Prosthecodimorpha staleyi: one gene and its partner. The protein of the gene in region 2 interacts with the protein of the main gene of each other region in a pairwise test. Links are inferred from orthologs where the notes say so. Each region holds a gene or a part of one and is shown on either strand. Other genes may lie near its edges.

What was found.
Region 1: the proteins of KL771_RS23010 (region 2) and ileS interact in binary tests that used the Escherichia coli proteins (3 or more experiments, as listed by UniProt). The link is inferred for Prosthecodimorpha staleyi from one-to-one orthologs.

Annotation. Positions count from the first base shown.
Region 1 is NZ_JAHHZF010000011.1:93,321-110,428, reverse strand. What follows is about bases 5,270-8,917. They hold ileS (isoleucine--tRNA ligase), read right to left. Parts: upstream 8,545-8,917; coding sequence 5,470-8,544; downstream 5,270-5,469. Other genes in these bases: KL771_RS21105 (bifunctional riboflavin kinase/FAD synthetase), read right to left, coding at 8,836-8,917; lspA (signal peptidase II), read right to left, coding at 5,270-5,387. Also shown: KL771_RS21135 (transglutaminase-like cysteine peptidase), read left to right, coding at 87-689; KL771_RS21130 (M16 family metallopeptidase), read right to left, coding at 858-2,192; KL771_RS21125 (M16 family metallopeptidase), read right to left, coding at 2,251-3,756; KL771_RS21120 (hypothetical protein), read right to left, coding at 4,133-4,750; more of lspA, read right to left, coding at 4,887-5,269; more of KL771_RS21105, read right to left, coding at 8,918-9,840; KL771_RS21100 (MaoC family dehydratase), read right to left, coding at 10,096-10,542; KL771_RS21095 (response regulator), read left to right, coding at 10,865-11,248; KL771_RS21090 (protein phosphatase CheZ), read left to right, coding at 11,319-11,990; KL771_RS21085 (EAL domain-containing protein), read right to left, coding at 12,051-13,520; KL771_RS21080 (heavy-metal-associated domain-containing protein), read left to right, coding at 13,860-14,054; KL771_RS21075 (ABC transporter ATP-binding protein), read right to left, coding at 14,036-14,836; KL771_RS21070 (ABC transporter permease), read right to left, coding at 14,833-16,074; KL771_RS21065 (efflux RND transporter periplasmic adaptor subunit), read right to left, coding at 16,074-17,108. UniProt on the Escherichia coli protein: Catalyzes the attachment of isoleucine to tRNA(Ile). As IleRS can inadvertently accommodate and process structurally similar amino acids such as valine, to avoid such errors it has two additional distinct tRNA(Ile)-dependent editing activities.
Region 2 is NZ_JAHHZF010000013.1:16,203-24,296, forward strand. Bases 5,199-8,094 are described here. They hold KL771_RS23010 (HyaD/HybD family hydrogenase maturation endopeptidase), read right to left. Parts: upstream 7,008-8,094; coding sequence 6,390-7,007; downstream 5,199-6,389. Other genes in these bases: KL771_RS22995 (hydrogenase accessory protein), read right to left, coding at 5,199-5,275; KL771_RS23000 (HypC/HybG/HupF family hydrogenase formation chaperone), read right to left, coding at 5,362-5,652; KL771_RS23005 (HupE/UreJ family protein), read right to left, coding at 5,667-6,272; cybH (Ni/Fe-hydrogenase, b-type cytochrome subunit), read right to left, coding at 7,009-7,707; KL771_RS23020 (nickel-dependent hydrogenase large subunit), read right to left, coding at 7,768-8,094. Outside these bases: carbamoyltransferase HypF, read right to left, coding at 1-932; hydrogenase nickel incorporation protein HypB, read right to left, coding at 937-1,893; hydrogenase maturation nickel metallochaperone HypA, read right to left, coding at 1,893-2,234; KL771_RS22975 (hypothetical protein), read right to left, coding at 2,227-3,285; [NiFe]-hydrogenase assembly chaperone HybE, read right to left, coding at 3,282-3,797; KL771_RS22985 (rubredoxin), read right to left, coding at 3,790-3,978; KL771_RS22990 (hydrogenase expression/formation protein), read right to left, coding at 3,975-4,832; more of KL771_RS22995, read right to left, coding at 4,829-5,198.

The DNA of each region.
Region 1 (17,108 bases), on a different replicon or contig from region 2:
CTCATCGAATTTCCAATTGTCATTAACATTGAAAAGGATAAATACTGTAGATAATCGTTCGCGCATCGAGTTGGGAAATTTCGACGATGCGCAATGTCAAGTTCTTCATTGCTGCCGCCGCCGCCATTTGGGTCATGTCCGGGACCGGGCAGGCGTTCAATCTCTCGGGCACCGCAACCCACTTCAAGAAGGCCCGTTCGGGCCTGATCCGGGAAGGCGGCTGGTCGGTCAGCCCGATGGGGCATGTCATGTTCTGTCAAACCCAGCCGGCCGAATGCCGCAAGCCGAGCCTGGTTCGCGCGATGCATGTCTCGATGACCGGCGCCCGCTTCGCCGCGCTTGAGACCATCAACAGGGCGGTCAACCGGGCCATCATCCCGCTCAACGACAGAACCGGCCCCGGCGTGATCGACCAGTGGAGCCTGGCGCCGAAATCGGGCGACTGCGAGGATTTCGCCATCACCAAGCGCCATCGCCTGGTCGCGGCCGGCTGGCCGGCTTCGGCGCTGCGCCTGGCGATCGGGCGCCTGCCCGACGGTGAGGGGCACGCGGTGCTGATCGTCAGGACCGACAAGGGCGACTTCGTGCTCGACAATCGCACCGACGACATCCGGCCCTGGCGCGGGACCGATATCCGCTGGGTCTCGATGCAGTCCGGCACCAATCCGCAGTTCTGGCGCAGCATCTGATCAACAAGAAGAGCCGGACCCTCTCTCCATGCCGACGTCCCGACGATCGGCCGCGCCTCAAGAAGCGCATACCGGCCCGCAAGAGTCCCCAAGACAACTGAAAAGCCCGCCGCTCTCTGACCGAGCGGCGGGCTTTTTCCTTTCGGAATGGACGGGTTCCTGATCGGTTCAGCTGCCGCCGGGGCCGACGGTCACCACGGTCAGCGGCTTGGACAACAGCCGTGCGGCGACCCGCTTCACATCGGCGAGCGTCACGGCGTCGACCAGCGCATTGCGCTTGTCGATATAGTCGATGCCGAGATCGTCCATCTGGATGGCGAGCAACTGGCCGGCGATCTTGTCGGAGGTGTCGAAGCGCAGGGCGTAGGAGCCGGTCAGATAGGACTTGGCCTTGTCGAGTTCAGCCGGCGTCGGGCCGACCTCGGCCATCCGCTTGATCTCGTCGCGGATCACCCGGATGCTTTCCGCGGCCCGGTCGGCACGGGTGCCGAGGCCGCCGTAGAAGACGCCGGTATGGTCGTAGGGGGCGAGCGAGGTATAGACCGAATAGGCCAGCCCCCGCTTCTCGCGCACCTCCGTATAGAGCCAGGACGAGAAGGAGCCGCCGCCCAGGATATGGTTCATCACATAGGCGGCGATGAAGTCCGGATCCTTGCGTTTCAGGCCCTCGGCCGACAGCCGGATCACGGTCTGCGGGTTCGGGATCGTCTCCGAGACGGTCAGCCCGGACAGGGGCGCGACTTCGGCGACCGGGGTCAGGCGCTGGCGGGCGGGCAGGTCGCCGAACACGCGGTCGAGCAGGGGCGCCAGCGTCTTGGCATCGATCGCGCCGACGACGCCGATCTTGAGCCCGTCGCGGGCGAAGACGCGACCGTGAAAGTCGCGGATGTCCTGCACGGTGATCGCCGCCACCGAAGCCTCATCGCCGTTGGACGGGCGTCCGTAGGGATGGTTCGGGAAGATCGACCGGGCCCACAGCCGGCTCGCGACGGTATCGGGATCGCGCTTCTCGCGGCGCAGCCCCGAGATCGCCTGCACGCGCATCCGTTCGACGGCGTCGTCGTCGAAGCGCGGCTTGGTCAGCGACAGGCGGAGCAGGTCGAAGGCCTCGTCGCGATGCGCCGACAGCGTCTTCATCTCGCCGTAGAAGGCGTCTCGGGAATCCTCGAAGGCGAGCCGGATCGACAGATCTTCGAGACGGCCCTGGAAGGTCTGCCCGTCCATATCGCCGGCGCCCTCGTCGAGCAGGGTCGAGAGGAGATTGGCGAGACCGGCCTTGCCGTCCGGATCCTGGGCATTGCCGCCCTTGAAGGCGAAGTTGACGGCGATCAGCGGAACCGCCTGCTCCTCGACGAGCCAGGCCTCGATGCCGCCGGGACTGACGACGCGCTGGATCTGGACCGCCTCGGCCGGGCCGGCGGCGAGCGCCGTCAGGCCGATGCCGGCGGCGAGGGCGAGGGCGCCGGTGGCGCGGCGGATGGACTGGCGGACGACGGACATCATGCCGGATCGTTCCTTGTGGTCGTTGCGGCGCGGGGCGAGGGGGCGAGGGGCGATCGGGTCAGCGGATCGCACCCGAACCCGGACCGGCGACCGGCCATTGCGCGCGGGCGGTCGGCTTCTTGCCCGTCGGCGGGGCGGAAACCAGGAAGGCGGTGGTGGCGATGTCCTTGCGCAGATAGGTGGTGGCCGCCTTCTTCACGTCGTCCGGCGTAACGGCATAGACCTTGGCCGGCCAGGTGCGCACATCCTCGACGGTCGACCCGGTGGTCAGCGCCGTTCCGAAGATGCGGGCGAGCGAGGCCTGGCTGTCCTGGGCGTGGATGGCGTTGGCGACGATCTTGCGCTTGGCGCGGTTGAGTTCGGTCTCGCTGACGCCGTCGCGCACCACCGCGGCCAGGACCTCGTCGACGGCCGCCTTGAGCTGGTCGAGGGTGACGCCGTCGCGCGGCGTCGCATAGAACATGATCTTGGTGTCGTCCCAGGCGGTCGACTGGTAGTAGCCGCCGGCCGAGGCGGCGAGGCCCTTGTCGATGACCAGTTCGCGATAGAGCCGGCTGGTCGGACCCGAGCCGACCACTTCGGCGAGCAGGTCGATCGCCTCAGCTTCGCCCTTCGCGGCCGTGCGGTAGGACGGCACCACCCAGGCCATGCGCAGGCTCGGCTGGTTGACGCGCTCGTCGGCCAGCGTCACGGTTCGACTGGCCAGCGCCTCGGGCTCGGTCGGCCGGTTGCGGATGCCGGGCTCGGCGCGGCGCGGAACCTTGCCGTAGGTCTCCTCGGCCAGCTTGCGCACCGCGGCCGGGTCGACATCGCCGGCGACGATCAGCACGGCATTGTTGGGCGTGTACCAGAGATCGTAGAACGCCATGGCGTCCTTGTAGGTCAACTGCTCGATCTCGTGGCGCCAGCCGATCACCGGAATGCGGTAGGGGCTCGCCTGATAGAGCGCCGCCTCCATGGCCTCGCCGAGCTGGGCGGAGGGGTCGTTGTCGGTGCGCTGCGAGCGCTCCTCGAGTACGACCTGCAACTCGGGCTTCGCGGTCGCCTCGACGAGCCGCAGGTTGGCCATGCGGTCGGCCTCCAGGCGCATCATCAGCGGCAGGTGTTCCTTCGCGACGCGCTGGAAATAGCCGGTATAGTCGTTCGACGTGAAGGCATTCTCCTGGCCGCCGATCTCCGAGACCTTCTTGGAGAAGGCGCCGGCCGGATTGTCGCGCGTGCCCTTGAACATCAGATGTTCGAGATAGTGGGCGATGCCGGACTTGCCCTTGGGCTCGTCGGCGGAACCGACCTTGTACCAGACCATATGGGTGACGACCGGCGCGCGGGCGTCGGGCACGACCACGACCTGCAGCCCGTTGCCGAGCGTGAAGCTGGTGACGTTGCCGCCGATCTCGGGGGCGGGCGGAAGCGCATTCGCGGCGGTCGCCGTCGCGCTGCCCTGCAGCGCCGTGTCGGCACCGGCCGGGATCGGCAGGCCGGCCAGGGCGACGGTGAGGAGCGCGGCGGCGAGACGCGCGCGGAGCGGATGGACGGTAGCGGGCACGGAGACCGGTTGCGTCACTGGGCTTTGTCCTCGAAGTCTCGGGTTCGGTCGGTGCAACACTATAGCGACAGTCAATCGAGTGCCTATGCCGCCAGCGTCACGCTTGCGTGACCCTTCGCGAATGGCTGCTCCGGAGCGGCCGGCCCTCTGTTACGGACTACCGGTGCGGCCGGATTGCGGCCAAGGACCGGCGCCGCCCGGGTCGATCGAGAATCAGGGGCTTTCGCACGCTCCGCCGTCGATCGCTGCCGGGTCGTCCATCCGCCCGTCTGCGACCATTCGGCAGGGTCGACGCGGTGAGACTCTCACGCGCAGTCGACAGGACACACCGGCTCCCGCCGGTGGGCGCGCGATTCGTTCTTGGAGAGGTCAGGTTGTGCTATGGGTCTGCCGCTCAGAGCGGCCACCAGGTCGGCTTCCAGCTGCTCGACTTCTGCTCGGCGGCTTCCGGATCGACCGGCGCCTTGGGCGAGGGCGTCCGATAGTCCTTGGGCAGGTCGGTCAGGCCCTTGCTGCGGCCTTCGCGCGCCGCGATGGCCTCGCGGTTGACCTTGAACTGGCCGGCCATCTCGTCCGGCGTCAGACGGCGCGACGTATCGCCGGGGCCGCCGGAGGTGCCGGCCGGCCGGCTGGCCAGCTTGTATTTGGCCAATTGATCCGGCGTCCAGGTCTTGGAAGCGTCCGGATCGTCGCGGCCGAACTTGTCGAGATCGCGCTGGCGGTCTTCCGGGTTCTTGGGGAAGTTGCTGCGCGCCAGCGCCACGTCGGCATCCTGCGGCGCCGGCAGGTCGCGCTTCGGCGGCACCACCAGCGGCGAGCGCGGCTTGTACTCGACCGGCTTCTCGCTCGGGTCGATCGCCCCGATGCCGGCCATGAAACCCTTGACCAGATTGGTGTCGCGCTGTTCGCCGGTCTGCTCGTCCTCGAAGCCGTTGGTCGCGCTGGCGCAGCCGCCGAGGGCGATGAGGCCGGCGAGGACCGCAGGGCGGGCGAGACGGATCAGGTGGATCATGCGCTATCCCTGCTGTTCGGCCCGCCCCAGGCAGGTCGCCCGGCCGTGTCGCGGTCCGGATGGTCTTGGCGCCGCAGCCTCGGCCGAAGCGTCGACGGCGACCGACTCCCGTCCGTCCGCCGGTCAAAATCACGTCTCACGAAGAGCCCGACTTTGTGGCGCTCTTGGGGCCATGGAAGGCCATGTCATACAGGAGGCCGGCCACACCGGCAACGATCCACATGTCGGCGAGGTTGAACACATACCAGGACAGCGACCGGTCCGGCAGGAACAGATGCACGAAATCAATCACTGCGCCGTAGACGGCCCGGTCGATGGCGTTGCCGATCGCCCCGCCGAGGATCAAGCCGAGCGAGACGGCGACGAGGCGCGACGTGCTGCGCGCCATCCAGACCAGGATCGCCACCGAGGCGGCGACCGACAGGGCGACCAGCAGCCAGCGGCCGAGATCGCCCTCCTGCCGGAACAGGCCGTAGGAGATGCCGTAGTTCCAGATCAGCCGGAACTCGGCGAAGGGCGCGATCCGGACCGGGCCGTTGACGCCCAACTCGATCCCGTTCAGCGCATATTGCTTGCTCGCCTGGTCCAGCACGAGGCCGAGGGCGGCGACGATCAGGCCGAGAAGGCGGGGCGACATGGCGGGCTCCGGTCGGTCGTCGGAAACCCTTCGCGCCCGGTCGGGGCGCGAAGGGAGGGGCGGGCCTCTGCGGGCCGTCGGGTCAGGCGGCGGTCCGGCGGGCTTCCCACTCGCGCATCGCGGCGGCGTCGCGCGGGGTCAGGTCCGGATAGTCGGGATCGGTGCCGACCTCGGCGCTGATCTTCCAGGACCGGGCGCATTTGCGGCCCTCGGCCCGGGCGGGTTCGACGGCGACGCCCGCGACCTCGTCGATGCGGATCGCCGTCGCCGGGCCCTCGCCGGCGACCACCGTCACGCCGCTGGTGATGGCGATCTCGGCGAGATCGATGCCGGCGACCGCGGCCATGAGGTCCGGATCGGCGATGTGGACGATCGGGGCGGCTTCGAGCGAGGAGCCGATCCGCTTGGCGGCCCGCTCCAGTTCGAGCGCGCCGGTGATCGCCCGGCGCACCCGGCGGATGCGCGCCCAGCGGGCGGCGAGCGCGTCGTCGCGCCATGCGGCGTCGGGCGCCCGGAACTGCTCCAGATGCACCGAGCGGTCCGGATCGCCGTGGCGCAGCGTCCAGGCCTCCTCCATGGTGAAGGGCAGCATCGGGGCGAGCCAGGTGACGATCGCGTCGAACAGGCGGTCGACCACGGTCAGCGCCGCGCGCCGGCGCACCGAGGAGTGCGGATCGCAGTAGAGGGCATCCTTGCGGATGTCGAAATAGTAGGCCGACAGGTCGACGACCATGAAGTTCATCAGCGCATTGACGACACGCTTGAAGTCATAGGCGGCGTAGCCCTCGCGAACCGCCTCGCCGACCTCCCAGAGCCGGTGCAGCATGGAGCGTTCCAGCTCAGGCATGTCGGCGAGCGCGACCTCGGCGGCCGGATCGTGATGGGCCAGCGTGCCCAGCATCCAGCGCAGGGTGTTGCGCATCTTCCGATAGGCCTCGGCATTGGTCTTCATGATCTCCGGGCCGATGCGCAGATCGTCGGCATAGTCGGAGGTCACCACCCAGAGCCGCAGGATGTCGGCGCCGGAGGTCTTGATCACGTCCTGCGGGGCGACGATGTTGCCGAGCGACTTCGACATCTTGCGCCCGTCCTCGGCCATGACGAAGCCGTGGGTCAGCACCGAATCGTAGGGCGCGCGGCCGCGCGTGCCGCAGCTCTCGATCAGCGAGGAATGGAACCAGCCGCGATGCTGGTCCGAGCCCTCGAGATACATGTCGGCCGGCCATTTCAGATCCGGGCGCTTTTCCAGCACGAAGGCGTGGGTGGAGCCGGAATCGAACCACACGTCGAGAATGTCGGTGACCTTCTCCCAGGCGTCGAGATCGTTGACGAGGCCGCCGAGGAAGCGCTCGCGCGCCTCCGGCGTGAACCAGGGATCGGCGCCTTCGGCCTCGAAGGCTGCGCGGATGCGCCCGATCAGGTCGTCGTTGCGGTCGAACTCCGGTCCCGGCGCGAGGCGGCCGGTCTCGCGGTGGCGGAACACGGCGATCGGCACGCCCCAGGCGCGCTGGCGCGAGACGACCCAGTCGGGCTTGGCCTCGATCATGCCGCGCAGCCGGTTCTGGCCCTGCGGCGGATAGAAGGTGGTCTCGCCGATCGCCTTGAGCGAGCGGGCGCGCAGCGTGTCGCCCGCGCCGGCAATGTCACGGTCCATATGGATGAACCATTGCGGCGTGTTGCGGAAGATGACCGGCTTCTTGGAGCGCCAGGAATGCGGATACTGATGCTTCAGCCGGCCGCGCGCCAGGAGCGCGCCGGCCTCCACCAGCGCGGCGATCACGGCGCCGTTGGCGTCGCCCTTCTCGCCCTTGTCGGTGATCACGCGCCGGCCCTCGAGGCCCGGCGCCTCGCGGGTCAGGAAGCCGTCGTCGTCGACCGTGAACGGGATGGCGGTGTCGATGCCGCGCGCGGCGAGCGCGCGGGCATTGTGGGTCCAGATCTCGAAGTCCTCGCGGCCGTGGCCGGGCGCGGTGTGGACGAAGCCGGTGCCGGCATCGTCGGAGACATGGTCGCCGTCGAGCAGCGGCACCTGGAAGCCGTAGCCGAGCGCGGCGAGCGGATGGGCGCAGACGAGACCCGCCAGCACCTCGGCCGGCACGGCGGCGCGCTTCGCCCAGGCGGTCGCCTTGGCCTGCTTCAAGACGTCGTCGGCGAGCTTGTCGGCCAGGATCAGCCGGTCGCCGGCCTTGGCCCAGTTGCCTTCGGGCGCCTCGGTGACCTCGTAGAGGCCGTATTCGATCTTGGACGAGAAGGAGATCGCCCGGTTGCCCGGGATGGTCCAGGGAGTTGTGGTCCAGATGACGACAGACAAATCCGAGGAGTTCTTTACTGCCTTCAATGCGGAAATAAATAGATCTATCTTTTCGGTGGCAGGCTGATCATTGAATATCCACTCATTTTCGTTATGGTCAAAGTTTGCAATAAAAGCAGTTCGAGAGTAATGCGCGCCAGTGACTGTGTCTAGGAGCGCTTTCACAGGGAACTTCACCCAGATCGTGTCCGACTGGTAGTCCTGATACTCGACCTCGGCCTCGGCCAAGGCGGTCTTCTCGACCACCGACCACATGACCGGCTTGGAGCCGCGGTAGAGCTGGCCGGAAACGGCGAATTTCTGCAGTTCGGCGGCGATCACTGCTTCGGCCTGGAAGGCCATGGTGGTGTAGGGATCGGCGAAGTCGCCGGTCACGCCGAGGCGCTTGAACTCGGCCGCCTGCACGCCGATCCAGTGCTCGGCGAACTGCCGGCATTCCTGGCGGAACTCGACGATCGGCACCTCGTCCTTGTTCTTGCCGGCGGCGCGATACTGCTCCTCGATCTTCCATTCGATCGGCAGGCCGTGGCAGTCCCAGCCCGGCACGTAGTTGCTGTCGAAGCCGTCCATCTGCTTGGCGCGCGTGATCACGTCCTTCAGGATCTTGTTGAGCGCGTGGCCGATATGCAGGTTGCCGTTGGCATAGGGCGGGCCGTCATGCAGCACGAACAGCGGCCGGCCCTTGGCCTTTGCGCGCAGGCGCCGGTAGAGGTTGCCCTTCTCCCAGCGCGCCAGGATCTGCGGCTCCTTCTCGGGCAGGCCGGCGCGCATCGGGAAATCGGTGACGGGCAGAAAAAGCGTCTCGGAATAGTCGCGGGCGGCGGCAGGTGCGGTGGATTCGGTCATCGGTGTTCTCGAAGCGATCGGGACGGGCCGGCCGCGGCTGGAAAGCCGGAAGCGGCCGGCGGGAAGGTCGGGTGTCGGCACGCAGGTCCCGGACTTCGACCGGCCGCGATCAATCGCGCCCGGACGAAGCCGGGCCCGTAATTCGGCGGGCGGGCCGCACGATCGCAAAGAACCGGCGCATGCACTGGGTTCCCGGGGTGGAACGATGGCCCGCGGTTCTATCAGCCGCACGCCCGCGAGGGAAGTCCGCTTCAAGTCAGCCCACGGGCTGTACCGGTCAAGCCGCCGCTGCTACGCCAGTTCGGCCAGCCGGCGGTCGAGCGCGGTGCCGGGGCCCATGGCGGCGAGCACGGCGCGCGCCTCGGCGCAATCCTCGCCCATCCGCTCAATCAGCGCCTCGACGCTCGGGAAGCGCAGTTCCGGCCGGAGATAGGAGGCGAAGCCGATCTGGACGGTGCGGCCGTAGAGGTCGCCCTTGAAGTCGAACACGAAGGTCTCGAGCAGCGGTGCGCCGTTATCGAATTGCGGCCGGCGCCCGTAATTGGCAACGCCGTGATGCTGCACCCCGTCGACCGTGAAGGTGACCGCATAGACCCCATGGGCCAGCCGGCAATCGGCGCCGAGCCGGACATTGGCGGTCGGGAAGCCGAGATCGCGGCCGCGCTTCTCGCCGTGGATGACGGTGCCTTCGACGAACCAGCGATAGCCGAGCAGCCCGTTGGCAAGGCCCAGATCGCCGGCCGCCAGCGCGTCGCGGATGCGGCTCGACGAGACCGGCCCGCCGCCCTCGTCCTGGAAGGCCTCGATCACCGAAACCGCGAAGCCGCGCGCCGCCCCCTCGGCCGCCAGGAAGGCCGGCGAGCCGCCGCGCCCGCGTCCGAAATGGAAGTCCCAGCCGACCACCGCTTCGGCGACGCCGAGCCGGCCGACCAGGATGTCGCCGACGAAATCATCCGCCGAGCGGGCGGCGAAGTCGCGGTCGAAGGGCAGCACCAGGAGCCCGTCGAGACCCGCGGCGCGGATCAGCCGGGCCTTCGGGCCGGGTGGCGTCAGCCGGAACACCGGCGTGTCGGGCCGGAACACGCTGCGTGGATGCGGCTCGAAGGTCATCGCGAAGGCCGGCCGGCCGGCCGTCTCGGCCCGCGTCGAGGCGGCATCGAGCACCGCCTGATGGCCGCGATGCAGCCCGTCGAAATTGCCGATCGCGACGATGCCGCCGCGGAGGCTCTCCGGAAACGCATCCAGGCTTTCGGCAAGGGCGAAGGGGCGGGGCGCCGGAGCGGCCGGATCATGCATGGGCGGACGGGATCTTCCGAGGGAACCAAGTCGGCCGGACCCTGCAACGCCGCGCCGTCAGGGTCAAGCGACCGAAGGTCCGTCGACCGCCCCGGGTCCGTGCCGCAGGCCGGGTTGGCCCGCCGGTCCGCCTGACGGCGTCGGCTTGGGCCGGCGGTTCCGTTCGGACGGCCGGCTTCGGCCGGTGGTTCTGTTCAAGTGGCCGCCTTTGGGCGGTGGTTCTTTTTGGATGGCCGGCTTCGACCGATAGTTCCTTTAAATGGTCGGCTTGGGCCGGCCGGGCACCATCACGGTCGCCTCGCCTTCCAGGACGACCTGGTTGTCGACCGAGCATTCGCAATGCAGCCGGCAGCGGCGGCCCTTCTCGACCAGTTCGATCACCTCGACATCGACCACCACCACGTCGCCGATCCGGACCGGGCCCATGAAATTCAGCGTCTGCGACATGTAGACCGCGCCCGGTCCCGGCAGGCGCGTGCCGAGCACGGCCGATATCAGGCTCGCCGTATAGAGGCCATGCGCGATGCGCTGGCCGAAACGGGTCTTCGACGCATAGACGTCGGACAGGTGCAGCGGATTGTCGTCGCCGGAGATCTGCGCGAAACCGACCACATCGGAATCCATGACCGTCTTCAGGATGGTTTCGCGCATTCCGATCTTGAGGTCTTCGAAATAGTAGGAATTCAGGACCGGCACGGTCATGGAGCGGCCTCGCTTCGCGCGACGATGACGCACCGTCGCCCCTTCGGCCGGGCTCCGGCGCCTGCCGGACCCCCGGCATCGATGCGGCCGGACCTTGGCGCCGGGCGCCGCACTTGGCAAGTCACCACATGGTCTCGGCCCGGCGACGCGCGGTCGCGGTCTCATTCAAAGCGAATTTTCGGCATTAACGGAAATTTTCGAAGGTCTGGCTAATGTGACGGTCGGGAAGCGGGCGGGGGCACATGAGGGCTCACCAACCGGAACCGAAGTGTTACGGCACCGCCCGGAGGGGACTGGGCCGCCGAGGAGTGGAGTTTAACAGATGGCGCTCGATCTTTCGATGCCGATCCTCGTCGTCGATGACTACAAGACCATGATCCGCATCATCCGCAACCTGCTGAAGCAGCTCGGTTTCGAGGATGTGGACGAGGCTTCCGACGGAACCGAGGCTTTCGCCAAGATGAAGGATCGGCGCTACGGTCTGGTCATTTCCGACTGGAACATGGAACCGATGACCGGCTACGAACTGCTCAAGCATGTTCGGGCCGACACGTCGCTGGCCAAGACTCCGTTCATCATGGTCACCGCCGAGTCCAAGACCGAGAACGTGATCGCCGCCAAGAAGGCCGGCGTGAACAACTATATCGTGAAGCCGTTCAACGCGCAGACGTTGAAGGGCAAGATCGAAGCGGTCTTCAACGACTGATTTGGCGATTTTCGGAAGCAACACGGCCGGCCGAGCCTCTCGGCATCCGGCCGTGGAAGGGGACTTGCACATGGCGCAGCCGACGGCGACCGAGATCGGCCGGGTGGTGGAATTCCTCCAGCAGGACCGCGAGGACGTCAAGCTCAACGACGTCATGGACCTGGCCGAGCGGATGGCGCAGAGCCTCGACGAGGCTGTGGCGACCACCGACAAGATGCTGCATGCGGAATTCCGCAGCATCGCGGAGCAGATCTCGTCCCTGAAGCGGGAAATCCGCGACCTGCGGCCCGATCAGTTCCGTTTCGAGCGCATCCCTGAAGCCGGCCGCGAGCTCGATGCCGTGGTCGAGTCGACCCAGGATGCGACGGAAACGATCATGGCGGCGGCCGAGGCGATCATGGCGGCCGATGCCACCGATCCGGTCGCCTACAAGGCACTCGTCGACGACAAGATGATCGTCATCTTCGAGGCCTGCTCGTTCCAGGACCTGACCGGCCAGCGCATCCGCAAGGTCGTCAAGACGCTGTCCTGGATCGACGAGCGCATCGAATCGCTCGCCCAGCGGCTCAATCTTGCCGAAACCGGCCCTGAAGAGACCGTGGAGGAAAGCGACGACGAGCGCCGCATGCGCGAGTTGATGCTGAACGGCCCGCAGATGAAGGGTCAGGGCGTGTCGCAATCCGATGTCGACGACTTCTTCTCGATGTCCGACCAGGAAGATATCGACAAGCTGTTCGACTGATCCGACCCACCTGGGACGACGGCGCCCCGGTTTCACCGGACCGGCCGCCGCGTTGAGCCCTCAGGTCTTTTGAGCGATGGCCCGCCCGAGCGCGTTGCGACGCGGCTCGGCCGCGGGCTTTGGCTTGTCTGCGCGCACCGGCGGTTCCATCCGGGCCGGCGGCGGTGTCGTGGGCGGCGTCATGCCCGGCGTCGCCATGGTGGCGGTCGGCGAGACGGTCGGCACCGGTTCGGCGGACGGCGGCTCGATCGCGCTTTGCAGCACGTCGCTGCGGACCGGGCGCGGCGGCGAGAAGACGAAGCCCTGGCCGAAGCGCACGCCGAAATCGAGCAGTTCCACGACCTGCGTCTCGCTCTCGACATGGTCGACGATCAGGTCGATGCCGAAACGGGCGAAGAAATTGGCCAGATCGGCCGGGTGGATGTCGGCGCCGAGTTCGTCCATCCGGTTCAGGATGCGCTCGGCACCGATCTTGGCGAACTTGAAGCCGCGCTCGGCCATCAATTGGAAGCTCGGCCTCAGGTCGGAAACCTGGTCGACCGAGAAGCGGAAGCCCGTCGACTGCAGGCTGCGCAGGGCTTCGTATTCGATCGGGTTCATCGATTTGATCTGGCGCTGGGTGAACTCGAACACCAGCGTGTCGGACAGTGCGCGGTTGGCCTCCAGGAAGGCGACGAACTCGCGGAAGAAGGCCGTGTCGCCGAGGCTCGCCATCGAGATGTTGCAGAAGAGCCCGATATCCTTGGTCCGGGTGACCAGCCGTCGCAGGATCTGCACCGTCCGGAACAGGATCTGATTGTCGAGCATCGGCATGATGCCGGAGGCTTCGGCGAGCGGAATATAGTCGGACGGGTAGATCGTATCGCCGTCCTCGGTGCGCAGCCGCGTCAGTGCCTCATAGTAGCGGATGCGGCGCTGCGGCAGTGTCACGATCGGCTGCAGGTGGATGTCGATCCGATTGGCCTCGATGGCCCGGCGGACGAGATCGAGAAAGCCGGCCTCGCCGAGATGGGCGAAGCGCCGGGGCAGGAGGGTCGGCTCCTCGACCACCGGTGCGGGCGGCGGCGCCGGCTTGGACGGCGTCGCTGCGGCCGGCGCGGTGCGCCCGGCGGCGGCCCCGCTCCGCACCTGGTGCGACAGGACGCGCGTCTCCATGTCGGCGACCGATTCGACCACCTGCCGGACCAGCGCGCCGATCACCTCGACCTCGGCGACCACCGCCTCGACATCCTGGTTCTGCCGACGTCCCTGGTTCTGCTCCAGCCCGCCGACGCGGCGCTGCAGGTTTGCAACGTCCTGGCCGAGTTCGCCGAGCCGCAGCGTCAGGCCGGCGACCTCGGCGGCCAGCCGGTCGCGATCGCGCCGGCCGTTGCCCTGGATGTTGACGATGGTCAGCACGGCCAGCATCGAGATCCCGCCGACCAGCGCGGTCTCCCAGCCGAACCCGGCCTGGAAGCGCAGCACCACCGCGGCCGCGATGGCGACGACGATGATGCAGGTGGTGATGAAGAGATCGGCGAAGCGATTCATAGACCCGCTCGAGTGCCCGGACCGGCGCGGGCCGGCCCCTCGAATCACCGGCCACTATGCGTGATTCACGGTTTCGAAACCATTCTCTCCGGGCGTTGCCTGAAGTTCACTGTCGGCATCCTCAGCCGGTTCGACAAAGCGCGCCATCCGCTTGACGGCAAAGCGTGTTGCGGTCGAGGGTTGAGGATCCTCGGGCAGGCTCCCCCGGCCGGGGGCCATCCGCAATCGTCCGGGTCCCGCCGCCCTTGACCTTGCCCCAAGGGGAAGGTCCATATCCCGCGACAGGTCCGGACCCGACGGCCCGTTCCACCCCGCGCCAAGCCAATGGAGCCGATGACCATGATCACCCTCACCGTGGAAGGCATGACCTGCATGGGCTGCGTGCGCAGCGTCGAGAAGGCGGTCGGCCGTGCCGATCCGGGCGCGCGCGTCGAGATCGACCTGCCGAGCGGCAAGGTTGCGATCGAGTCCGCCGCGCCGCGCGAGACCTTCGTCGCCGCGATCGAGGATGCCGGCTACGACGTCGCTGCCTGAGTGGGGGCTGCCTGAGTGGGGGCTGCCTGATTGGGGGCCGCCTGAGCGGGGCCCGCCGGCGGCGCGTTGCGCTCGTCGGAGACGATCCGGCCGTCGACCAGGTGGATGCGCCGGCGCATGGCCTCGGCGAAGGTCAGGTCGTGGGTGACCGCCACCACGGTCCGGCCCTGCTCGGCGACCAGCCGGGCGAGAATGTCGCGCACCTGCGCCGACGAGCGCGTGTCCAGGCTGCCGGTCGGCTCGTCGGCCAGGATCACCGGCGGGTCGTTGGCGAGCGCACGGGCCATGGCGACGCGCTGGCGTTGCCCGCCGGAGAGCTGTTCGGGCAGCTTGTCGAGATGGCCGCCGAGGCCGAGCTGTTCGAGCAGCAGGGCGGCGCGCTCGCGCATCGCCCGGGCGTCGAGCCGTCCGAGCTTGCGCATCGGGATCATGACATTGCCGAGCGCGCTGAATTCCGGCAGCAGGAAATGGAACTGGAACACGAAGCCGAGCGTCGCCAGCCGGGTCGCCGCCCGCTCGGCCTCGCTCATGGCGTGGGTCGGCCGGCCGCGGATCAGGACCTCGCCGGTGGTCGGCAGATCGAGCAGGCCGAGCAGATAGAGCAGCGACGACTTGCCGGACCCCGACGGACCGGTCACGGCGACGAATTCGCCGGTGCCGATCGACAGGGTGACGTCACTGACGAGCGTGGTCTCGACCGCGCCCGACAGGATGCGGGTGACGTTGCGCGCCTCGATCAGCGGGATCGCGGCGTCGTCCGGGGCCGGGCCGGGCGCGGTCACGTCGCCCCCCGGATGATGTCGACCGGCTTCACCTTGGCGGCCTTGCGGGCGGGCAGGAAGCCGGCGACGCCGGCCGAACCGAGCGCGAAGACGGCGGCGATCAGGTAGTGCAGGGGATCGCGTGCGACCGGCAGATGGGTCACCTCGGTCAGGCCACCCTTGAGCTCGAAACGGATCGAGCCGAGCAGTTCGGTCAGCCCGAAGCCGAGCGCCCAGCCGGCGGTCGAACCGAGCAGGCCGATCATCAGTCCCTCGATCAGGAAGATGTGGCGCATGTCGGCCTCAGCGAAGCCGAGCGATTTCAGGATGGCGATGTCGCGCGCCTTCTCGTGCACGATGGTCGAGACGATGTTGTAGATGCCGAAGCCCGCCACCAACAGGATCGCGCCGACCACCGTGAACATGATGATGTTGCGGATCTTGAAGGCCTCCAGGAGGCTCTGGTTGGCCTCCTCCCAGGACAGCGACTTGTACCCGATCTCGCGCTCGATCCGGGCGGCGACCGCCCGGGCCAGGCCGACCTCGTCGAGGCGGATCTTGATCTGGTTGATGGCGTTCGGCCGCTCGAACAGGATCTGCGCCGCCTTCAGGCCGACATAGCCGCTGCCGTCGTCCTGCGTGGTCACGCCGGTATGGAACAGGCCGACGATCTTCAGCCGCTTCAGGATGCCCCGGCTGGTCGAGACCGTGATCTGGTCGCCGAGCCCGGCGCCGAGCTTGCGCGCCACCCCGTCGCCGATGACGATGCCGTTGGGGTCGGCCGCCAGCGTGTCGAGCGAGCCCTCGCGCATGTCCTTGGCGATGCGCGAGACCCGCTTCTCGGCGGCCGGCTCGATACCGGCGACCGCCAGGCCGACATCGCCGCCGCCGTAGCGGGCGACCGCCTGCCCGGTCAGGGCGGGGGCGATCCGGCCCGGCACGAGGGCCCTCAGCAGCGTCAGCACCTCGGTCGGGTTGCGGATGCCGCGCCGGTCGTCGTCGGGTTTCAGGCCGAGCAGTTCGACCGCATCGAAGCGGTCGAGCGCCGGCTGGCGCGGCGGGTTGCGGGTCTCGTCGCTGACCGAGACATGCGGCAGGGCATCGATCAACTGGGTGACGAAGTCGTCCTGCGAGCCCTGCATCAGCGCCGCCATGGCGATCGAGAAGCCGACGCCGAGCATCACGCCGACGATCGACACCACCGTCTGCCGGAGCCGGCCGGCGATATGCGTATAGGCGATGTCGAACAGAAGCCGGATCACGGCGCGGCTCCCTTTGCCGCCCCCGGTGAGGCGGTGCCGCCCCCGGCCGCTCCGGGGACCGGCACGGCGCGCACCGGCCGGCCGGACTCGAACCCGGCCGGCACCGGCGCGATGACGCGGTCGCCCTCGGCGAGATCCGACAGGATCTCGACCTCCGCCGCGCTGCGGATGCCGATCTGCGGCCGGATCGCCACCGCCCGGCCATCCGCTCCGATGCGCCACAGCCGGTCGCCGTCGAGCGCCGTGCGCGGCAGAATCAGCGTGCCGGCCTTGCGGCGGATGACGACGTTGATGTCGACCGTCATGCCGATCATCAGCGGCGTGTCGTCCGGCAGCTGGATGCGCACCCGGTAGGTCTTGGCGACCGGATCGCCCTTCGGCGTGATGCGCGAGACGGACCCCTCCAGGCGGCGGTCCGGGAAGGCGTCGGAGCGCAAAAGCACCTCCTGGCCGGCCTCGATGCGCGGAATGTCCTCCTCGTTGACCTCGGCCAGCACCTCCAGCGGCCGCGGCATGCCGATCCAGAACAGCACCGTCGCGGTGTCGGCGACCTCGCCGATCTCGCCGTCGCGGCGCAGGATGGTGCCGTCCATCGGCGCGCGCAGGACATAGTCGTCGAGCCGTGCCGTCTGTGCCGCGATCGCGGCCTCGATCTGCGACAATTCGCTGACCGCCCGGTCATAGGCCTGCTGGCTGACGACGCGGCGGGCGAGCAGTTCCACGGTCCGGTCGAGTTCGCCCTTCGCGAAGGCCTCGCGCGCCTGCAGCTCCTTGAGCGACGCCCGCGCGACGCCGTCGTCGAGCCGGCCGATCTGTTCGCCGAGCCTGACCGTCTCGCCCTCGCATTTGCGGCAGAGATCGACGATGCGCCCGCGCACCACCGGCTGCACCTTGGCCCAGCGCGCCGGCTCGACGACGCCGGTCGCATAGACCACCTCGGCCGCCGAGCCGCGCCGGACCGCGACCGTCTCCACCGCCAGGGGCCGTTGCAGCCACCACCAGGCGCCGGCGGCCGCCGCGGCGATCAGACA
Region 2 (8,094 bases):
AGGAGATGGTGCAGCGGCGCGTAGGCGAGGACGACCCCGACCCGGCCGAGCCGCGGCGCCACCGACGGCGCCAGAAGGCCGGGCCGGGCCTGCATCAGCACGATCGGCCGGCCGGGCGTGGCGGCGAGGTCGGCCTCAGCCTCGGTCGGCTCGGCGACAAGCCCGACCGAGGCCGCATTGGCGACCATGACGGCGAACGGCTTGGCGTCGCGCCCCTTGCGCCGGCGCAAGGTCGCCACCGCGGCCTCGTCGGTCGCGTCGCAGACGAGGTGGAAGCCGCCGATGCCCTTCAGCGCGACGATCTTGCCGGCCCGCAGGGCGGTGGCGATCTCGGCGACCGGATGCGTCAGGCGCGGGCCGCAGGCCGGGCAGGCGACCGGCTCGGCATGGAAGCGGCGGTTGGACGGATCGGCATAATCGGCCGCGCAGGCCGCGCAGAGCGGAAAGCCCGCCATGCTGGTCTCGGCTCGGTCGTAGGGCAGGCGCCGCGAGATGGTCCAGCGCGGGCCGCAATGGGTGCAGTTCACGAAGGGATAGCGGTTGAAGCGGCTCGCCGGGTCGAACAGCTCGTCGAGGCAGGCCGGGCAGGTGGCGGCGTCGGGCACGATGCGGGTCGCCGTCGGCCCGCCGCGGCTGGCCAGGATGGCGAAGCCCGCCGCCCGCTCGGCCGGGATCGGCTCGATGGCGAGGCCCTCGATGCGCGCGAGCGGCGGGCGCTCGGCCTGCAATCGCGCCAGGAAGGTCGCGATTCCCGCGCCCTCGACCTCGATGGTGACGCCGTCCGGGCCGTTCAGGACGAAGCCGGCGAGGCCGCAGTCGGCCGCCAGCCGATGCACGAAGGGCCGCATCCCGACCCCCTGCACGGCGCCCGACAGCCGGACGCGGACGCGTTCGGCCATCGGGGCGGCAGGAGAGACGGGGGCGATCGTCATGACGTCAGGCCGCGCTGGCGGTGGCGGGCGCCGGTTCGGAGCGCGCCGGCAGCGGAGCGGTCCGGGGCGCCCTCAGGGCGGCGGCGCGCGCCTCGATCCAGGCATAGAAGGCCGCCATGCCCTCGCCGGTGCGCGCCGAGACGGTCAGGATCTGCAGGCGCGGGTTGACCCTCAGCGCGGCGGCCATGCAGGCGGCGACATCGAAGTCGAGATGCGGCAGCAGGTCGGACTTGTTGAGCAGCATCAGGTCGGCGGCCGCGAACATGTCCGGATATTTCAGCGGCTTGTCCTCACCCTCGGTGACCGAAAGCACCACCACCTTGTGGGCCTCGCCGAGGTCGAAGCCGGCCGGGCAGACCAGGTTGCCGACATTCTCGATGAACAGCAGGCCGCCGCTGTCGATCGGCAGGTCGTCGAGCGCGTGGCCGACCATGTGGGCGTCGAGATGGCAGCCCTTGCCGGTATTGACCTGCACGGCCGGCACGCCGGTGCGGCGGATGCGCTCGGCATCGTTGGAGGTCTGCTGGTCGCCCTCGATCACGACGATCGGGAAGCGCGCCTTCAGGTCTTCGAGGGTGCGGCAGAGCAGGGTGGTCTTGCCCGAGCCGGGGCTGGAGACGAGGTTCAGCGCGAAGGTGCCGGTCGCCGCGAACAGCGCCCGGTTCTCGCGCGCATAGGCATCGTTCTTGGACAGGATGTCGCGTTCGATCCGGATCAGCCGGTCCTGCGACAGGCCCGCGACCGCCACCCCGGCCGGCCCGGCGCCGGCATCGACCAGGCCGTGGGCCAGCCGCAGCCCAGCATCGTCGGCACCGTGGTGGTGGTGGTCGTGGTGATCGTGCCCATGGTGATGGTCGTGATCATGGTCGTGGCCATGCCCCTGATGTCCATGATCATGGTGATGGGGATGGCCGTGGCCGGCCTCCGTGGTATGGCCGCTGCAGCCGCACACCGTGCACATCACTCCACCTCCAGTTCGCGCAGTTTCAATTCGTCGCCGGCCGTCATCTGGACCCGGTGCCGGCCGCACTCCGGGCAGGCGCCGAAACGTTCGGTCAGCGGCACCGTCTTGCCGCAGTCGAGGCACCAGCCGGCGCCCGGAACCCGCTCGATGACCAGGCGGGCGCCCTCCACGCGCGTGCCGCGGCTGACCGCGTCGAAGCAGAACATCATGGCCTCGGGCTCGACATGGCCGAGCACGCCGATCTCCAGCACGACGGCCTTCACCCGGCCGAAATTCTGGCGCGCCGCCTCCTCGTCGATCAGGTCGACCACGCCCTGGCACAGCGCCATCTCATGCATCGGCGGCGCCCTCCCGGACGATCCGGAATGGGACGCAGGGGTCGAAGGCGGCAATGCATCGCGACAGGACCCGCTCGACGGCCCGATCGGGATCGCCGGCGGCACCTCTTTCCGTTGCCCCGTGCCCCACCGCCAGGCCGACCAGCATGCGCGCGACCGGACCCTGCGGGTGAAAGTTCCATTCCGTCGGTGCCAGCACGCGGGCCTCCCGGATCCGTCCATCCGCCGCGATCGCGACCCGATAGTGCAGGCGTCCGCGCGGGCTTTCCACTGCGGCGAAACCCGCACCGTCGCCGAGGCTGCCATGCGCGATCCAGCCCGGATCCTGCGCGGCGCCGTCGATTTCCGAGACCGCTGCACGGATCTCGATCCGGCGGGCGCGGATCGCCGTGCCGGGTGCCGCCGCCGTTCCGCCGCAGCGCGCGGCCGGCCCGGTCTCCGGGCAGCGCGCGTCGAGCGCCGGGCGGGCCGCGAAGTCCGGATCGGCGGCGAGGCCGGCGAGCACCGCCGGGTCGTCGGCTGCGGTGAGCCCGTCGACCGGATGCGGCGGCTCCAGGGGCGGCGCTGCCGCACCGACGTCCGTATCGCCGAGTTCGAGCGTGGCCGCGGCGCCGAGAAGCGCTGCGGCAAACCGGTCCGGCCCGGCGCCGCCATGGGCGAGCCCCCGGGCGGCGGCGAGCATGTCCCGCAACCGGCGCCGCGTCTCGTCGTTGGCCATGCCCGGCAGGGTCTCCGTCGCCGCCAGATGTCCGAGATGTTCGGCAACCCGCTCTGCGGCCAGACGCCGGACCCAGGCGGCCGTCTCATTCGCCGCGATGTTCCGGCCGCGCGCCGCCGCGCCGGCGAAGTGCAAGGCCGCGGCGTGGGAGGCGCCGCAGGGTCCGTGCAGCAGCGCCAGCATCGGCACGATGTCGTCGACCGGCCGTCCGGCGAAGCGCGACACGATCGACAACGGGCGCAGGCTGCGGATGTCGGCCGTGCGCACCCGCCCGTCCGCGACCTCGACGCGGATCTCGACCCGACCGGCTTCGGGGGCGGGCAGCGCATTCATGATGCCGCCTCGGCGGAACGGCGCGGGAACAGCAGGCTGCGGCGGTCGGTCGGCCGCGCCAGCTGCCGTTCGAGTATCGGTTCGGGCGGCGCCGGCCGTTCGAACAGGGCCTCGAGCGCCGCCTCCGCGACGAGGCGCGTCGCGGCGGGATCGTCGAACATGTCCATCGGCGAGAACAGCGAGGCGAGCGCCACGGTCCCGACCGGGCCGGCCTCGCCGACGATCGCCTCGATGGGCCCGGCCGGCAGGTCGAGCACGAGGGTTGCGCCGGCCGCCGGCATGCTGCGCGCGCGAGCCGGAACCGCGACCACATTCATGAACCAGGGCGTCACGCCGACCCCGACATGAAAATCGCCGTGCCGACGGAAATCCGTGACCTGGACCTCCAGCACCGGGTTGTAGATCGGCAGGTCGGCCATGCGCTGCGCCACCTCCCGCCACCAGGCGGCGAGGCGGGGGCCGGGATCCTCCGTCGGCCGGCCCGCATCGTCACGCCCCGCATCGTCACGCATCGTCGAGCCTCAGGAACTTCTCGCGCGGCATGTCGCAATGCGGGCAGCGCCATTCCTCGGGCAGGTCCTCGAAGGCGACGCCGGGCGGAATCTGCCAGACGTCGTCGCCGACCGCGGGGTCGTAGACGGTCCAGCAGACGCCGCATTCGAAGCGGGCGAGACGGGCGGCCAGCTCGGTCATACGAAATAGGCCTCGTGGATCTCGCGCAGGCGCTCGGCGGAATCGCGGAAGTCCTCTTCCGCCGCGCTGACCACCTCGGGCACGTCGCCGATCTCGATCGTGTCGAGCAGCACCGTGTCCATCGAATTGGTGAACTGGATCGACCAGACGCCGTTGATCGCGGTCGCCTGCGCCCGGCAATTGCCGTAGCCGCGCGAGACCAGCCGCACCGGCCCGGTGCCGAGCGAGGCCTGCAGGAAGTCGAGATCCTCCGGCGTCATGGGCAGGAGCGTCAGCGAGATGGTGCGCGGCGGGTCGCCCGGCCGGCGGCTGAGGACGGCATCGCGGATCTCGGCCAGCACCGGCAGGACGTTCATCGCACCCTCCGGCGGGGTGCCGATTTCGATGTCCGGCAACGTCATGGCGGCGGCGCGGCGCACGGCCTGCGGCACCGCGGAGACCTCGGCATAGTCGGCGACCAGCCGGCCCTCGGCATCGGTGAAGCGGACGCGCCAGAGGCCGGCCATCACGCTTTCCTGCACCTGCGCGACGACGCCGTCCGGCAGCGCCACGGTCGCCGCCACCTCGCCCTCGCCGAGCACGTCGGCGACGAGTCGCATCTCCTCCTCGCCGAGCCGGCCGAGATCGAAGATCAGCCCCGGCGCGGTCGCGGTCTGCCGGTCGAGCGCATCGGCAAGCCGCGGCAGGAGATCGGCGACGCGCGGGCAGCGCGCCACCAGGGCGGCGGCGTCGGACGTCGCCAGGAAGCGCAGGCCGTCGCGGCCCTGGCGGGGCGAGAGGTCGACGCCGCCGATCGGCAGGATGGCGAGCGGCTGGTCGGAGCCCTCGGGGGCGACCCAGAATCCGGCCTTCATGCGGGGCTCCTGCGGCTCGAATGGGTGATCTCGACGCGCGGCCCGGCGGGCGCGGCCATGACGGGGGCATCGGGGCTCAGTTTCGGATCGATGGCGGCCAGATAGTCGACCCAGTCCATCACCCGCGGCATCACGGCGAGCGGTTCGCCGCCGCGCACCAGCGCCAGGCTCGGCAGCAGACGGACGTTGAAGCGGGCCATCAGGGCGGTTTCGGCCGCGCGCTCGACGCGGGCGGCGCGCAGCCGGCCCGGGAAGGCGGCGATCAGCTCGGGCAGGATCACCGCCACGTCGACCGCTTCGCCGCGCGCTTCCGGATCGCCGGTGAAGAACAGCAGGGCATGGGGGCTCTCGCCGGCCGCGGGGGCCAGGAAGGCGTCCACGCTGGCGGCATCGATGGTCGGAATGCCGTGCCGGGTGGCCAGCGCGGCGATCAGGGGAGGCATGGCAATCTCCTCGGGACAAAAGGCGCGATAGATCTGTCGGCCGGCGGTCTCGGCCCGGGGATGCTGCCTCGGGGCCGGGCCGCCGCTCAGGCGAGATGGGCGGGTAACTGGGGCTCGCGGTCGATCAGGTCGGCGAAGAGATGGTCGAAGGCCCGCCCGTCCAGGGCGGCGGCGAGACCTTCCAGCGCCCGGTCGATCGCCTCGGCCTCGTCCGGATCGAGCACCCGGACCGCGCTGTCGATATGGATCAGGAGCCGGGCGCCGGCCGGCTGCGCCCCGACCAGCAGGACCGAGACCCGGCGGGTCTCCGCGCCGCGGCTGACCAGCGCGGTGAAGCCGTCGCTCTCCACGACCGTCATGGGCACGCCGAGGCACATGGACCCGCTCCCGCTCAGAGACCGGCGAACAGGGCGAGACCGGTCAAGGTCACGACCGCGCCGGGGAGGCGTTCGAACGACCCGCCGGCCCGCGCGCCGATCAGGCCGAGACCGAGGCCGCCGGCATGCAGGGCCGCGGTGGCGATCAGGAAGCCGAGGCCATAGGCGACCGGACCGGCCAGTTCGGGCATCTCGGCGCCATGGGCATGCCCGTGGAACAGCGCGAACAGGGCGACCAGCGCCGAGGCAGCCGCGGTCGGGACGCGCAGCTTCAGGGTGGCGATCAGCCCGAGCACCACGACCGAACCGGCGATGACCTGCTCGATGGCCGGGAGTTCGATCCCCGCCCAGCCAATCCCGGCACCCACCACCATGGCGGCCATGAAGGCGGCCGGGACGATCAGCATGGCCCGGCGGCCGAGTGAGGCGGCCCACAGGCCGACCGCCACCATGGCGGCCAGATGGTCGATCCCCGAAAGCGGGTGCATCAGGCCGGCGGTGAAGCCGGAATGGTCGTGCGGCATGACGCCGGTATGGGCCAGCGCCACGTCCGGCATCAGGGCAAGGCCAGACACCAGGGCGAGGCCCGGGACGGCGGCGGCGACAAGACGGTTTTTCATGGCGGTTCCCCCTTCGGAACGTCGTCTGGAGCGTTGGGTAGGAGCGCCGCGGATCCGGCCGGGCCGGGATCGGGCGCTTCGTCAGTCTGATGCGTCGGCAGGGCCCTGTGCCGGCCCTCAGGCGGCCGGCGCGGAACCGGCGGCCGCATGCCGCTCGTAGGCGGCATGGTCGATGTCGTTGGCCAGCAACTGCTGCTCGGGCGGCAGCGGCACCGTCCGCGGCCGGACCGCGATGCCCCAGCCGGCCAGGACCTCCAGCGCGAGGTCCAGAGCCGGTCCGATCGCAGCGGCGACCGGCCCGGTCAGCGGCCCGCCCCAGTCCTCGAGGTCGACCGGCTGGCAGCCGATCAAAGCCAGGGAGGTCGGGTAGCGGCCGAGCAGGTCGGCGGCCGAGAGCACCTCCTGGAAGCCGGTCTGGTGCAGGCTCATCTTCTTGTTGCCGGTGAAGCGCGGCACTTCCGCGTCGCGGACGAGATGGACCGTGCCGGGCTCCAATCCGTAGTCGATCGCGTCGAAGACCAGCAGCAGGTCGTGCGAGGCGACATGGTCGACCAGGTAGAGCCCCTGCGTGCCGCCATCCAGGATGGTGACCTCGGCGTCGGTCTCGAAGCGGCGGTGGAAGGCCTCCACGGTGCGCACGCCGAAACCCTCGTCGGCCCACAGGATGTTGCCGATGCCGAGGACCAGCACCCGGGCGGCCGGCCGTTGCGCGTCATGCCCCGTCTCGGCGCCCATCTCAGCCCTCCCGCTCGTCGCGGAACTGCCGTTCGCCGGAGATCATGGTCGAGATCATGGTCTGCCGGGACATGATGTCCTCGCGGATCGCCGCGTAGATGTGGATCACGGCGAACACGACGATCACCCACATGCCCAGATGGTGCAGCGTGTGCACATCCTGGCTGTTCGGGAAATAGGTGAAGACCCAGCCGAACAGCTTCGCCTGCCAGCTGTCGATGCCGGCGCCCTCCGAATAGAGCGCGAAGCCGGTGACGATCATGAAGGCCGTGAACAGCGTGAACATCAGGAACATGGCGACATGGGCGAGCGGATTGTGCCCGACATACTTGTAGGGCTCTTTCTCGAGGAACATGTACCAGCGCAGTTCGCGCAGGATGCCGGCCCACCAGGTGCCGCTCCAGACCGGCAGGTAGAAGATCTGCCGGGAATGGCGGTTGCCGAAGAAGGTCCACAGGATGCGGCACAGGAAGCCGATCGCCAGGACGTAGCCGGCGGAGAAATGGGCGAAGCGGATATAGCCCATCAGGAAGTGGTCGGACGCCTCGCCGGGCATGGAGGGCAGCGGCGAGCCGATGAAGTAGCCGGTCACGGCGAGGACCACGATCGCCAGCGCGTTGGCCCAATGCCAGATCCTGACCGGCGCCTCGTAGACATAGATCGACGGGCCGGAGACGATGACGTGATCGTCGGCATCCATCACGCCGCGCAGGACGGCGCGGCTGCGGTCTTCGGAGGTGACGCTCATGGCCGCCTCCCTCTAGCGCACGGTGACGGTCGCCATGTCCTGGCCGTCGGCCGACATGACGTGGGTGGAGCAGGCCAGGCAGGGATCGAAGGAATGGATCGTGCGCAGGATTTCCAGCGGCAGCTTGGGGTCGGCCATCGGGGTGTTCATCAGCGAGGCCTCGAAGGCGCCGATATTGCCCTTCGGATCGCGCGGCGAACCGTTCCAGGTGGTCGGCACGACGCACTGGTAGTTGTCGATCTTGCCGTCCTTGATCTTGATCCAGTGGGCGAGCGCGCCGCGCGGCGCCTCGGTGAAGCCGACGCCCTTGGCCTCCTTCGGCCAGGATTCCGGCTTCCA